4 regions of the Paenibacillus taichungensis genome follow, and region 4 is predicted to be linked to each of the others. Evidence: a T-box and tRNA genes for the amino acid it is inferred to sense, from the RefSeq annotation. Region 4 holds a T-box; the other regions hold tRNA genes.
The links. A T-box is a leader RNA that pairs with one kind of tRNA and senses whether it is charged. The one in region 4 lies ahead of leuS (leucine--tRNA ligase), so its partner is inferred to be a tRNA-Leu.

Region 1 (3,185 bases), 3.5 Mb from region 4:
GTGTAAAATATATAGATATGCGAGCTGTATATTTTATTATATACGTATTTGCGTCATCTAACAATTAAAAAAGACGTAAAAAAGTGTATTTTAAGATATTAAATGACGTAAATGCGTTAAATAGACAAAATAAATGACATAAAAAACACGCCAGCAAGGAGGTTGCGGCGTGTTTTTTATATTTTTACAGTGTGAGGAGGCGGGTTATGAAGGGATGGGGACAGATTAGGCTCTGTAGGCGTGAAGCCCTGCTCCAAGCATGTGGAAGCTTGGGAACAACGTTTTCATGGACATTGAGGTTGGTTGTACCGGTCCATCGGCAGCGGAGGCGCTGACGGTATGCCATTCATGCTCCAGATCTGCGGCCAGGCGAACCAGCAGGTCCTGGATTGTATCGGTATGAAGAGGAATCACTTTGGAGGCTTCGGTTATGCAGGCACTCATGGCTGAATGCAGATAACCAAGGACCGCCTCCTCGACAGGGATTTCGAGGTGGTGGTTAATCCAGGCGTGAACGGTGGAGAGGCAGCCGACGGATTCATACTTAGCCAGGGTTTGTTCGAGATGGCTAAAATCAATCCAGGGGTGGAGTGCATGAGCCAGCTTAATCAGTCGTTTGCCCATTGTGGAGGCGTGTTCTCTAAGATTGACTGGTGTCCGCTGGACATGGACGAGCTTGTCGATGAGGGCTGTACGCCATGCGTCATTATGATCTGCGGCAGTATATATGCCTTTAATCGCCATGCCTTCCAGACGCACGATGCTGGGGTGCAATTGACAGCGCATGAATGATTCGAGATCTTCGGCGTTACGAATGGTACCTTCAGCGATATGGGTATCCATTCCGAAGGAATGGGTGAAGCCTCCAACCTGGATAGAGGAATCAAGCAGTTTGACGTAATCGAGCAGCTTATTCCCACGGTTCACGATCTTTCGCCTCCTACGTTCGTTAAATGTTATATTAAATAACATTTATACTCCTTTTTAGTTCGTTTTATGTTCGTAAATCCGAATTATATGATATATATATTCACATAAATATCCGCTTTTTGTCAACAGTTTCTTGGTTTTTAAATGTTTAATCTGTTTAATGTTATTTTATATAACTTTATGAGTTATGTTAAACTGAGGGGATGTAAAGGATGGCACTACAAATAAAGTAGAGTAATCAGCCTAATCGGATATACAAACGAGATCAAATTTAATCATATGCACTTCGTAGGAGAAAATGACGAGATTATACGATTTATGGAAGGGAAAGCGCAGTTAAAATGATATTTATAAAAATGCTTTACTTTTAAACATGAACCGGGTATAATCAATTCTGTTGCCGATTATTTACGACATGCGGTCGTGGTGGAATGGCAGACACGCTATCTTGAGGGGGTAGTGGGTGTATACCCGTGGAGGTTCGAGTCCTCTCGACCGCATCATAAGAACGATTAGGAAGAAGCTTCCCATATGGGGAGCTTCTTTTTTATGTTTTTTTACAGTAATGATGAGTCCAGACAAAAAAAGGTCACCCGTTCCCCTGAATGCATGTCATTCTGTCTGCCGGGGGCGGATGGCCTTCAATTGTTATTTAAGCAATTCTTTGATGTCTGCTTCAATTTTATCGGGTGTTGTTTTGGGAGCATACCGTTTCAGAACACGTCCGTTCCGATCCACAAGGAATTTGGTGAAGTTCCATTTGATGGCTTTGGAGCCGAGTACACCCGGTGCTTCTTTGGTAAGATGCTGGAATAGAGGGTGAGCGCTTGAACCATTCACATCGATTTTCTCGAACATCGGGAAGCTGACACCATAGTTCATCTGACAGAACTCGGCAATATCATCAGAAGAGCCTTTTTCCTGTGCAAACTGGTTGCTTGGAAAACCAAGAACTTCAAACGGGGAGTCTTTAAACTTATCCTGAAGTTCTTGCAGACCTTTGAATTGAGGTGTGAGTCCGCATTGGCTTGCTGTATTCACGATAAGCAGTACTTTGTCACGATAGTTGGACATTTCAACTTCCTGACCGCGAAGGGTGTTTACTTTGTAGTCGTAGACTGACATGAAAATCGCCTCCATTTCATATTCTTCTTCCTTCTATTATATTGATTGCAATTAAATATTGCAAAATTAATATTGCTTTTTTAACTCAATTTGAGGCTGTCGTGTATGATCTGTGACTGATTTAACACCTAATTATCGCTAAAGAGAGAATTAGAGAGCTTTGATGAGATGGGTAGAGAATGGATGCGTTGTAAGCGCTATTATTGATGGGAAATGGCAAAAATCCGTCGATTCGGTGATCTGCGCAGACTTTACACCAATATGGCACGGGTGTATGATTCATATCGTAATTCCAATTTAAATTAAATTTTACATGAAAAACGAAACAAACGATAATATCGCTCTGATTATTGATTATAAAAGAACGATGTTTTAATCGCTGAGTTTCCATTCATTCATGGGTGGGAAACGGGGGAACCAACAGGATGAACTGTCCAGGACAGTAGGCATCCATGGGGTGAATTTTCCGGTGACAGCCGGAAATAGGGCGACTCTCGCGCCCGAATCCGTCAGCTAACCTCGTAAGCGTTAAAGGGAGAGGCAACAAGCCGTACGCTGGTTCATAGTGTCTTTTTGCTATGGATTATTGAAGAAGCGTCCGGGAGGCCTTGGTCCCCCACGCTTCTTTTTTGTTGTCTTTTCACGCCAAGGGAGGAACGAATGATGGATAAAGAGATGATCTTAGTGACTGCTCCAAATGAAGCAGGACGTAAATTTATCAAATTGCTGATGTACAAAAAAATGCCGTTTGCCGTTCTGACCAATAGTGCAGGGGAAGAGCGCAGGCTCCGGAGAATCGGTGTGGAGCATGTCATTCGCATGAACACGGCTGCAGCTCAGAAATGGTTTTTGCCGCAAGGTAGTGTCGGCAATGTTTTTATTTTTGAAAATAGCCTAAACCTGACCTGTCGATATTTGCAGATCTGCCGCTCCTGGACATCCAAGTCCTTGTGTGTCATTACGGAACAAAGCCACCCCAAAGGGATCTATCGGGGAATGGGAGCAGACCGTATTGTATATTCCTTGAATGGGGAAGTTGGGTTTCTGTTGAATGGCTAGTGGCTAGTACTATTCCTGTGATTGATCCAGTGTCAGCTGCCTGTTATAATTGAAATCATAAATAAACGGAA
Region 2 (3,185 bases), 190 kb from region 4:
GAATGGCCTATGGCGATGTGTGCAGAAGGCGGAGCGGGTGCGGATATCCAATATATTAGTCCCAAAGATAATCGTGGTGCAGGCTCATGGGTGGGAAACCAACTAAGTACATATCCGGATGGAACTCGAGTAAAGTTTGTGGTGAAATAACGACACGCTGTGAATGTGAAAGTAATCGATACAGATATGCCCTGGGGCTTTGAAAGAGTGTGGCATACCGTAAAAGGCAAAATAAAACCAGACGTTGATGCGTCTGGTTTTATTTTATGAATGACGAAATAAACACGTCTAGTTCACGTATAAATACATGAAGTACTTGTTCTCTGTTTACAGATCAGCCGTACACAACTGCATTCCACTTAAATGATGAGAGCGGATAGTTAACAAACGAGTGACTTGTTCCACTTCGTCGAATGGAATCCACAGGCTTCCGTGGACGGTCCGTAAGGAAAGAATGGAAGCATCGGCTGTACGTTCCGGAAATCCAGTTACCGTTTGCCCACTTGTATTACGGACAATAATTTGTTGTTTGCGCCGAATGGCAATTTCTACCTCTTTTTTCATATGTCATTGCTCCTGGTTATGGAATAGTAATTCGATATGTCAATAATTTCAATGGTTAATTTGTCTTCTTTATCTAGTCTATCAGAACTAGGTATAGATTTCCAGATCAGAAATTATATTTTACATAGGTGTAAGGACTTATTACATGTTTTCCGTTTTTGAAGAAGCAGCCAGGGGTTATATAAGGGTAAAAGGAGGGGGACGCATAATGACACAATTGCTGATCGGACTTGTACGCACGGAGCACGAAGCCATTATCATGCTGAATAAATTGAAAGAGGAAGGCATAGCAGATAAATATTTGGGCGCGGTAGCCAAAGAACAGGTCAATCTCGAAATGGTAAGTGAGAAAACTGGTTTGCCGCTGCCTCTGAAGGGTGCAGGAACAGATGGAGCTTTAGGCGTGCTTAAAGGGGTACTGGCTAGTCTGGGCAAGCGGATGGATCAGACGATGGCTATTGGAAAAGCGGTACGCAAACTTGCAGGCAACGAGATTGGAAGTGAGACGGATGATCTGGTGCTTACCTTAACCGAAGCAGGTGTCTCCGAAGAGGATGCTAATTACTATGAAGATTGGCTGGTACAGGGGCATATCCTGGTAGTTGTGGAATGCAGCGAGGAAGAGGCGGCCCGAATTGCACCTATTCTTCTTTTTTAGTTTAATTTAAGCCTGATTTTAGGTTTCTTTAATGTTGGGGAGGTATTCTTATTTCACACCTCCCTTAATATAGATGGTTTAAAGAAAGTTCGGGACCGCAACTCGAACTTTCTAGGCACTGCTCGCTAACGCTGGCAGTGCCTGTTTCATTTTTTTTGGATTATTTTATGTTAAGGTATTGCAAAGCTATAAATTTCATGGTAAGATATTTCTTGTCGCCAAGAAATACATACCCATGCCGGGGTGGCGGAATTGGCAGACGCACAGGACTTAAAATCCTGCGGTAGGTGACTACCGTACCGGTTCGATCCCGGTCCTCGGCATCCTAAGAAAAGATCGCATGACACTTGTTAAACAAGTTGTTCATGCGATCTTTTTTTGTTTGAAAATTTTAATGTTTATGACTTTCTGCTGTACCATTCAGTTCATAAACATTAAAAAACGATAATACATATCAGATGACATCTGTGGTGCTGCCCGTTAGGAAGACATGCAACGATAGTGTATACTATCCGTAGGCATAAATTACCTTTAACTTTGAACTTGAAGAACTCAAGGTTGCATACCAAACTAAACAATTTAATGGACGGAGGACTCGACCCATGTTGAAACAGCTTAAGCCCTATAAGGTGCTGCAGGAACGCAGAATCGAAGAGTTGAAGTCAGATGCGTATCTCCTGGAACATCAGAAATCCGGAGCCAAAATTGTACTCTTATCCAATCAGGATGATAATAAAGTGTTCAGTATCGGTTTCCGTACTCCTCCGGAAGACAATACAGGTGTAGCTCACATTCTAGAGCATTCCGTACTTTGTGGCTCCAAGAAATTTCCGGCTAAGGATTCCTTTGTTGAATTGCTAAAGGGTTCTCTTAATACATTTCTGAATGCGATGACATATCCAGATAAAACGATTTATCCGATTGCAAGCCGGAATGATCATGACTTCCATAACCTGATGGATATTTATCTGGATGCGGTACTCCACACAAATATTTATGATAATGAAAAAATATTTTTGCAGGAGGGTTGGAATTACAACCTGACCTCAGCTGAAGATGAGCTAACCTATAACGGCGTTGTATATAACGAGATGAAGGGTGCGTTTTCTTCCCCGGAACGGATTGTGCGCAGAGAAGTCCTGAATTCACTTTTCCCGGATACTACATATTCCTGTGAATCAGGCGGATTTCCTGATGCCATTCCCGATCTGACTTATCAAGGCTTGCTGGATTTCCACTCCAGATATTATCATCCGTCCAATAGCTTCATCTATTTGTATGGGGATATGGATATGGAAGAGAAATTGCAGTGGTTAGATGAAAACTATCTGAGTGAGTATGATCGAATTGAGATTGATTCTGCCATTCAGCTCCAGCCTGCATTCGGACAAAGAGTGGACGCAATTAAGACATATTCTGCCGGAAGTACCGAATCAGAAGTGGATAACAGCTTTTTGACCTATAATGCGGTTATTGGAACAAGTCTGGACAAGGAATTAAACATCTCGTTTCAAATTTTGCTGTATGCACTGCTTAACGCTCCAGGAGCGGTTTTAAAGCAGGCTTTGCTGGATAAGGGCATTGCAAAAGATGTGTATGGTACGTATGATGACAGCCTGTATCAGCCCGTGTTTACCGTTGGATTGAAGAAGAGTAATCTGGCAAGCAAAGAAGATTTTCTGGGGACGGTAAAAGAGGTGCTTGAGCGTGTGGTGAAGGAAGGTTTTGATCCAAAAGCGCTGCTCGCAGGTATCAATTCCTATGAGTTCAACCACCGCGAAGCGGATTATGGAAGAATGCCCAAAGGATTAATCTACGGTTTCTCCTCATTGCAAAGCTGGCTGTATGATGTCGATGCGCCATTTACTCATTTGGAAGCAAATGACGTATTCGTCGAGCTCAGAACGAAGATGACCGAGGGTTACTTTGAGAAGTTGATTGATACGTATTTATTGAAAAATAC
Region 3 (3,185 bases), 2.8 Mb from region 4:
ATACCTGTGCCCGTGAAGGTATATTCAAAATAATCGCCGTCATCCTCAGTAAAATGTACATCATCTTTGTAATCTCCGAAACCTCTGCTGCTATTTGGACTCCATGAACCGTTGTACTGAATATGGCTATCATCATCATTAATATAAACCACATCGGTAACAGCAGCCGCATCCATGGAAGCAGCATTTGCTACATTTTCTGTATTCGCGGTTGGGTCAACTTCAGCTTCCAAGTCAGCTCCTTGTTGCGTATTCATATTCGCTGGACCAGTGGTCGAGGAATCCGTAATAGCGATGCTCAGATCCTGTCTGCCATCGATTTGCTCCTTGCCCCCGTTCCGCTTCCAATCTCCACTATAGCGCATGCCCGTATCATCATCATTAACAGCTGATGTACCGCTTAATGCGGTTACCTTAAGCATCCGGGAAGCATGAGGTTCCAGTACGCCGCCACTGAATTCATGATTAAAATTCCCCAGTTCGGAATGGCTCCAGAGATCACGGACCGAAGCCGTACCTTCGAGGCCAATATCACTCCATTTCACTTTGACCTCGGCACTCCGATTGCCCAGATTGAACAGAGCTACATTGTACGTACCATCTCCGTTATTGGCATACCAAACCTGCTGTTTGGTGTCCATGGAAACCGGATGGGCTGGACGACCAGCCTGATTGACCGCAATGACTTCGTCATTCGTCAGCAGTTCCAGCCCATAGCTGTCCAGCCTGGTCAGATCATTACCTGTATAAAGCGGTGCTGAAGAGATTGCCCAGAACGTGGTAGCGGTCTTCCGCTCGTCCCTGGTCAGACCATCCATCGAGCCATTCCCGACATTCAGTGAATCGAAGTCGTTCCAGCCTCCGGGACCTGCATCCCGCCACCAGAGGGCAGCGATGGGGAACAAGCGGGAAATACTCGACCATTCGGTCAATCCCTTACTGCTGTCATAGGCTTCAACATCCCAGTCGATCCTCCAGCCGTTCGCATACTTTTTCCAGAAGTCCACGTAATTGTGGTCAAGCGCCCAGGAAAGCTCAAACCAGATGTTATTTCTGTCCAGGGCTTTGGACCAAGCCTCCACATCACCACGTGCATCGCGGCTCAGGTTATTAATTCCCGATCCTGGCGTCACACTATCGAATTTGACAAAATTGATACCCCACTCTCCAAGAAGATCCGCGATGGAGTCAATGTACTTCTGTGAGCAAGGGTTCGAAAAATCAATTTTGTACGTGTACGAATCCCAAGCATCCATAACAACGAGCGGTTTTACTGCAATATCTTGCATACGACATGCCCCGCCCGTTCCATACACCTCAAGATTTTTATCATAGGCTGTAATGGATAATCCCGGAATCAGATAGATTCCGATCTTCTGTCCATTATTATGGACATAATCGATGACCTCCTGAAATCCATTTGGATAAAGAACAGTACTCGGAATAGGACGGCCGTATTCATCTTCGTCACCGTTCCAGCCAGCATCAATATTAATGTATTCATATCCATGGGCTTGCAGCTTCTCGCGCATGGCATCCGATTGCTTCTTAATACTCTCGGCAGATGTCCAGTTACCCGCCCCGTCATATACTTGCATGCTGTAACTACTCCACCCCATATACGGCTTTTGGGCCAGACTCTTATCTGCTGCTTGTGCCACATTACCTGTCGTTCCCATAATTCCGAACTGAACTGCCGCAATCATGAACACCATGAAACACATTGCCATCCTTTTTCCGATTCGTTTCAAATTATCCCTACCCCCTCTGAATTTGGTCAATCAAATTCCTGTTGATAGCGCTTCCATACGAGAAGAGAATAGTGTATAGTGGATTTCCAGGATAGGTACAATTCGGTATTTTACGTACAATTCACCTGAAATATAGGGGCAAACCGTCGCAGAACAAACATATTTCCATTAATGGATAAATAAACAAATAAAAACTTCATCTTTGCTCAAATTAAGGGAATGGGTTGAAGACAACCAGGATGAGCCATCACTCTAATCCGTAAACAAAGAAAAAAGGTTCCTAGAGTGGCAGTAATGCCATTCTAGGAACCTTTTTTTGTATTACATATGATGCGGTCGAGAGGACTCGAACCTCCACGGGGGTTAGCCCACACGGACCTGAACCGTGCGCGTCTGCCAATTCCGCCACGACCGCGTATGTTGTATCTCCGAGAAATTACATCGCGGCGACAAGAAGTAATATATCATGTGCAGGTAATTAGTGTCAACAAAAAAATAATTCCTTATTTAATTTGTAAAGCTGTACTCATCCATCATTTCATGCAAAACAAAAAACTAAGGCCAATACAATTGATGATAAAAAACTGTCTAAATGAATTATATGTTGGAAGGCCAGTTCCGTACCAGGCATACCCACCTCCTCTTTAATGTTTAGGAAGCTGGAATCCTGCATTTGAAACAGTAGTTACTTTTTTGTCATCTATCAAAACTCAACCTTCGAGTTATTTCTACATAAATAGCGATAATTCCGTTAACATTGAGATGATAAGAAGTGTTCAAGAACGGTTTGACATTTTCGCATTTATGCAATATAGTTTCAAAAGGTTACAAAAACTTAATTATTCATTTGCCGAGTTTCATGTTTGAAAACGGGGGAACCATTTTGGGTGAATTATTCTTATACATAGGAAATATAGGGAACCTTCTACCGAACCCTTAGCTAACTCCGTAGGCATCGAAGGGAGAACAAAAATTTTGAAAAAGCTTATCATCTCCATTTTTGGAGCAGCAGTATTATTTACATCTGGTGCAGCAAGCACAGAGGCAAGCAGTATTAACACCGTCGTTAACAACATGACAGGCATACCTTACAAATGGGGTGGTACTACACTCGCCGGGTTTGATTGCTCTGGATTTATGAGATATATTTTCAACAAATATAGCATTGAATTACCACGCACTTCCCAGCAACAAGCTAAGGCCGGAACGCCGGTATCCAAAGCTAATCTGCGTACGGGTGACCTGGTATTCTTTAATACGATGGGCAGTGGCATTTCACATACAGGTGTATATATCGGGGGCGGACAGTTCGCTCATGCTTCAAGCAGCAAGGGTGTCAGCATCACTCAATTATCTAATCCTTACTTCAACGATCGTTACGTAACAGCACGCCGGGTAACAGGACAGTTTATGTATAACAAAATGCTGGGCAAA
Region 4 (3,185 bases):
CATACAAAACAAGGCTGACTTCCGAACAATTAGACAGAATTGTGCAGCAGCACTTTAACACAGGTATCCAAGAATACAAAGAGATGATCGACGGCTGGGCAAACCACGCTTACTTTATCACCAAGAAAGACGGACAGAAGGTTGTACTCAAAATTGCTCCTTCTAATGGCATTAAGCTGATGCGCTGTGAACAGCAAGTTATGGTTGCTGAGGTTGAGGCACTACGACTTGTGGCAGAACTTCAGGATGTACCCGTTCCCCGGGTATTGGCCTACGATCCATCGCTCACCCTGGTTCCGGCAGAATATTTTATTATGGAATACATGCCAGGAACGCCGTATAACAAAGTCAAAGATCAGTACAGTGCAGAAGAGCAGGAATCCATAGAGCAGCAGCTGGGTGCCCACAATCGTCGAATCAATGAAATTAAAGGAGAGAAGTTTGGTTACTTTTCCTCAAAGAAACCGCATTATACGACGTGGAGAGAAGCTTTCCTTTGCTTAATGGATGATATGCTGGGAGATAGCAAAGCAGCGGGTGTGGAATTTTCGATTCGTTATGAGGAACTGGAGCGTTTGATTCAAGAAAAATCGGATGTGCTGGAGGATGTCAAAGAGCCTGTGCTTGTGCATTGGGATTTATGGGATGGGAATGTATTTGTGGAGGCGGGGCAGATCACGGCCATTATCGATTTCGAACGTTCCCTTTGGGCAGATCCTCTGATGGAGCACTACTTCAGTCATTTTAATAATACACCGGGATTCCTCAAAGGCTATGGTAGAGCAGTTACAACAGACAGTGAACGAAAAAGAAGAAGTTTATATGATCTGTACTTTGATCTGGCGCTGAGAATCGAGTGTCCATATCGTCAATACGATAACAAGGAACACATTAAGTGGTCGATTGATAACCTAGAAGAAGGAATCAAGCGATTCCAGTCGTCTTAATGTGTATACTGATGCATGGCATTGCTTATACTCAACAGACAGTGTAATATTGACTTTAATGCTGTTTTTTTATATAATGTTTCCGATCATATCGTATACATATTTCGATGATAAGGATCAGTAGTGAGTCCTGTACATGACAGAGAGCCGGCGGTTGGTGCAAGTCGGTTGACAGTATTTCACGAACTCGCCTTGGAGAAATGCGGTGATTACACCATCTTGCAACCGACTCATTAACACTCCGGTTCAGGAATGGAAATCCGCATCGGTTAACCGCCGTTACAGGTCCAAAGGGAGTGGATGACGAAGCACGATCGTCCGCTAACTAGGGTGGTACCACGGGAATTCAACCTCTCGTCCCTAGCGCTGCAAACGCTACGGGATGCTGAGGTTTTTTTGTTGCAATAAAAGCGAATAACCAGAGGAGGAACAATAGATGAGTGAGAATCAACAGCCGAAACACGGCTATAAGCCACAAGACATGGAGAAAAGTTGGCAGCAATACTGGGATGACAACAAAACGTTTAAAACGGGTGAGGACCCGGCTAAACCGAAGTTCTATGCCCTGGATATGTTTCCATATCCATCCGGCTCAGGCCTGCACGTAGGTCACCCGGAAGGATACACGGCAACGGATATCGTATCCCGTTTCAAACGTATGCGCGGCTTCAATGTATTGCATCCAATGGGTTGGGACGCTTTCGGCCTGCCTGCTGAGCAGCATGCATTGGATACTGGTGAGCATCCACGGGATATTACATTCCGCAATATTGACAATTTCCGTCGCCAGATCAAATCACTGGGTTTCTCATATGACTGGGATCGTGAGATCAGTACAACAGACCCTGACTATTACAAATGGACGCAATGGATCTTCATCCAGTTGTACAATAAAGGCCTGGCTTATGTAGATGAAGTGCCTGTGAACTGGTGCGAAGCTTTGGGTACAGTACTGGCGAACGAAGAAGTTATCGATGGCAAGAGTGAGCGTGGTGGACATCCGGTCGTTCGTAAACCGATGCGCCAATGGGTATTGAGAATTACGGAATATGCAGAGCGTTTGCTGGAAGACCTGGAAGAGCTGGACTGGTCGGAAAGTATCAAGGATATGCAGCGCAACTGGATCGGCAAATCGACCGGGGCGGAAGTTACTTTTGCCATTGAGGGTCATGAAGAAGTCATCAAAGTGTTTACGACACGTGCAGATACTTTGTTTGGCGCAAGTTATGCTGTATTGGCACCTGAGCATGAGCTGGTGGAAGTCATTACAACTGCTGAACAGCGTGAAGCAATCAAGTCATATCAGGAACAGGCTGCTCGCAAAAGCGATCTGGAACGTACCGATTTGGCTAAAGACAAAACGGGTGTGTTCACAGGAACTTATGCAATCAATCCGGTAAATGGAGCGAAGGTGCCAATCTGGATCGCCGATTATGTTCTGGCTGGATACGGCACAGGGGCGATCATGGCCGTTCCGGGACATGACGCTCGTGACTGGGAGTTTGCGAAACAGTTTGGTCTGGACATCATCGAGGTTGTACAGGGTGGCGACGTGACACAAGAAGCGTATTCCGGAGACGGACCGCATGTGAACTCCGATTTCCTGAACGGATTGAACAACGAAGAAGCGATTGCGAAGATGATCGCCTGGTTGGAAGAGAACGGTAAGGGACAAGGCAAGGTCACCTATCGTCTGCGCGATTGGCTGTTCAGCCGTCAGCGTTACTGGGGTGAGCCAATCCCGATTCTGCATCTGGAAGACGGAACGATGAAGACGGTGCCGGAAGATCAATTGCCTTTGCTGCTGCCGGATATTGACCAGATCAAACCTTCGGGCACTGGAGAGTCACCACTGGCGAATGTTACGGAATGGGTTAACACCGTAGATCCGGAAACGGGAATGAAAGCACGTCGCGAGACGAACACAATGCCACAATGGGCCGGTAGCTGCTGGTATTACCTGCGCTTTATCGATCCGCACAATGACAAGGAATTGATCTCTCAAGAGAAACAGCAGCAGTGGCTGCCGGTTGATCTGTACATCGGGGGAGCAGAGCACGCAGTGCTTCACTTGCTGTACGCTCGTTTCTGGCATAAAGTGCTGTATGATCTGGGTGTGGTGCATACCAAAGAGCCGTTCCACAAACTGGTCAACCAAGGCATGATCCTGGGAACCAACAATGAGAAGATGAGTAAATCCCGTGGTAATGTTATTAACCCGGATGAGATCGTTAATGA

Region 1: it has a tRNA-Leu gene. The T-box ahead of leuS (leucine--tRNA ligase) is inferred to sense a tRNA for this amino acid. The anticodon was not compared.
Region 2: it has a tRNA-Leu gene. The T-box ahead of leuS (leucine--tRNA ligase) is inferred to sense a tRNA for this amino acid. The anticodon was not compared.
Region 3: it has a tRNA-Leu gene. The T-box ahead of leuS (leucine--tRNA ligase) is inferred to sense a tRNA for this amino acid. The anticodon was not compared.

The regions. Positions count from the first base shown of each region.
Region 1 is NZ_CP194720.1:4,482,948-4,486,132, reverse strand. It holds gene ACR1R9_RS20275 (urease accessory protein UreF) at 226-927, opposite strand; tRNA gene ACR1R9_RS20270 (tRNA-Leu) at 1,348-1,430, shown strand; gene ACR1R9_RS20265 (glutathione peroxidase) at 1,579-2,055, opposite strand; cyclic di-AMP (ydaO/yuaA leader) riboswitch at 2,423-2,598, shown strand; gene ACR1R9_RS20260 (hypothetical protein) at 2,716-3,114, shown strand.
Region 2 is NZ_CP194720.1:1,217,882-1,221,066, forward strand. It holds gene ACR1R9_RS05595 (NucA/NucB deoxyribonuclease domain-containing protein) at 1-150, shown strand, start outside; gene ACR1R9_RS05600 (hypothetical protein) at 328-564, opposite strand; gene ACR1R9_RS05605 (hypothetical protein) at 773-1,222, shown strand; tRNA gene ACR1R9_RS05610 (tRNA-Leu) at 1,460-1,545, shown strand; gene ACR1R9_RS05615 (insulinase family protein) at 1,825-3,185, shown strand, end outside.
Region 3 is NZ_CP194720.1:3,811,732-3,814,916, forward strand. It holds gene ACR1R9_RS16860 (X2-like carbohydrate binding domain-containing protein) at 1-1,751, opposite strand, end outside; tRNA gene ACR1R9_RS16865 (tRNA-Leu) at 2,083-2,166, opposite strand; cyclic di-AMP (ydaO/yuaA leader) riboswitch at 2,590-2,721, shown strand; gene ACR1R9_RS16870 (C40 family peptidase) at 2,727-3,185, shown strand, end outside.
Region 4 is NZ_CP194720.1:1,029,620-1,032,804, forward strand. It holds gene ACR1R9_RS04710 (phosphotransferase family protein) at 1-947, shown strand, start outside; T-box leader at 1,046-1,312, shown strand; gene leuS (leucine--tRNA ligase) at 1,384-3,185, shown strand, end outside.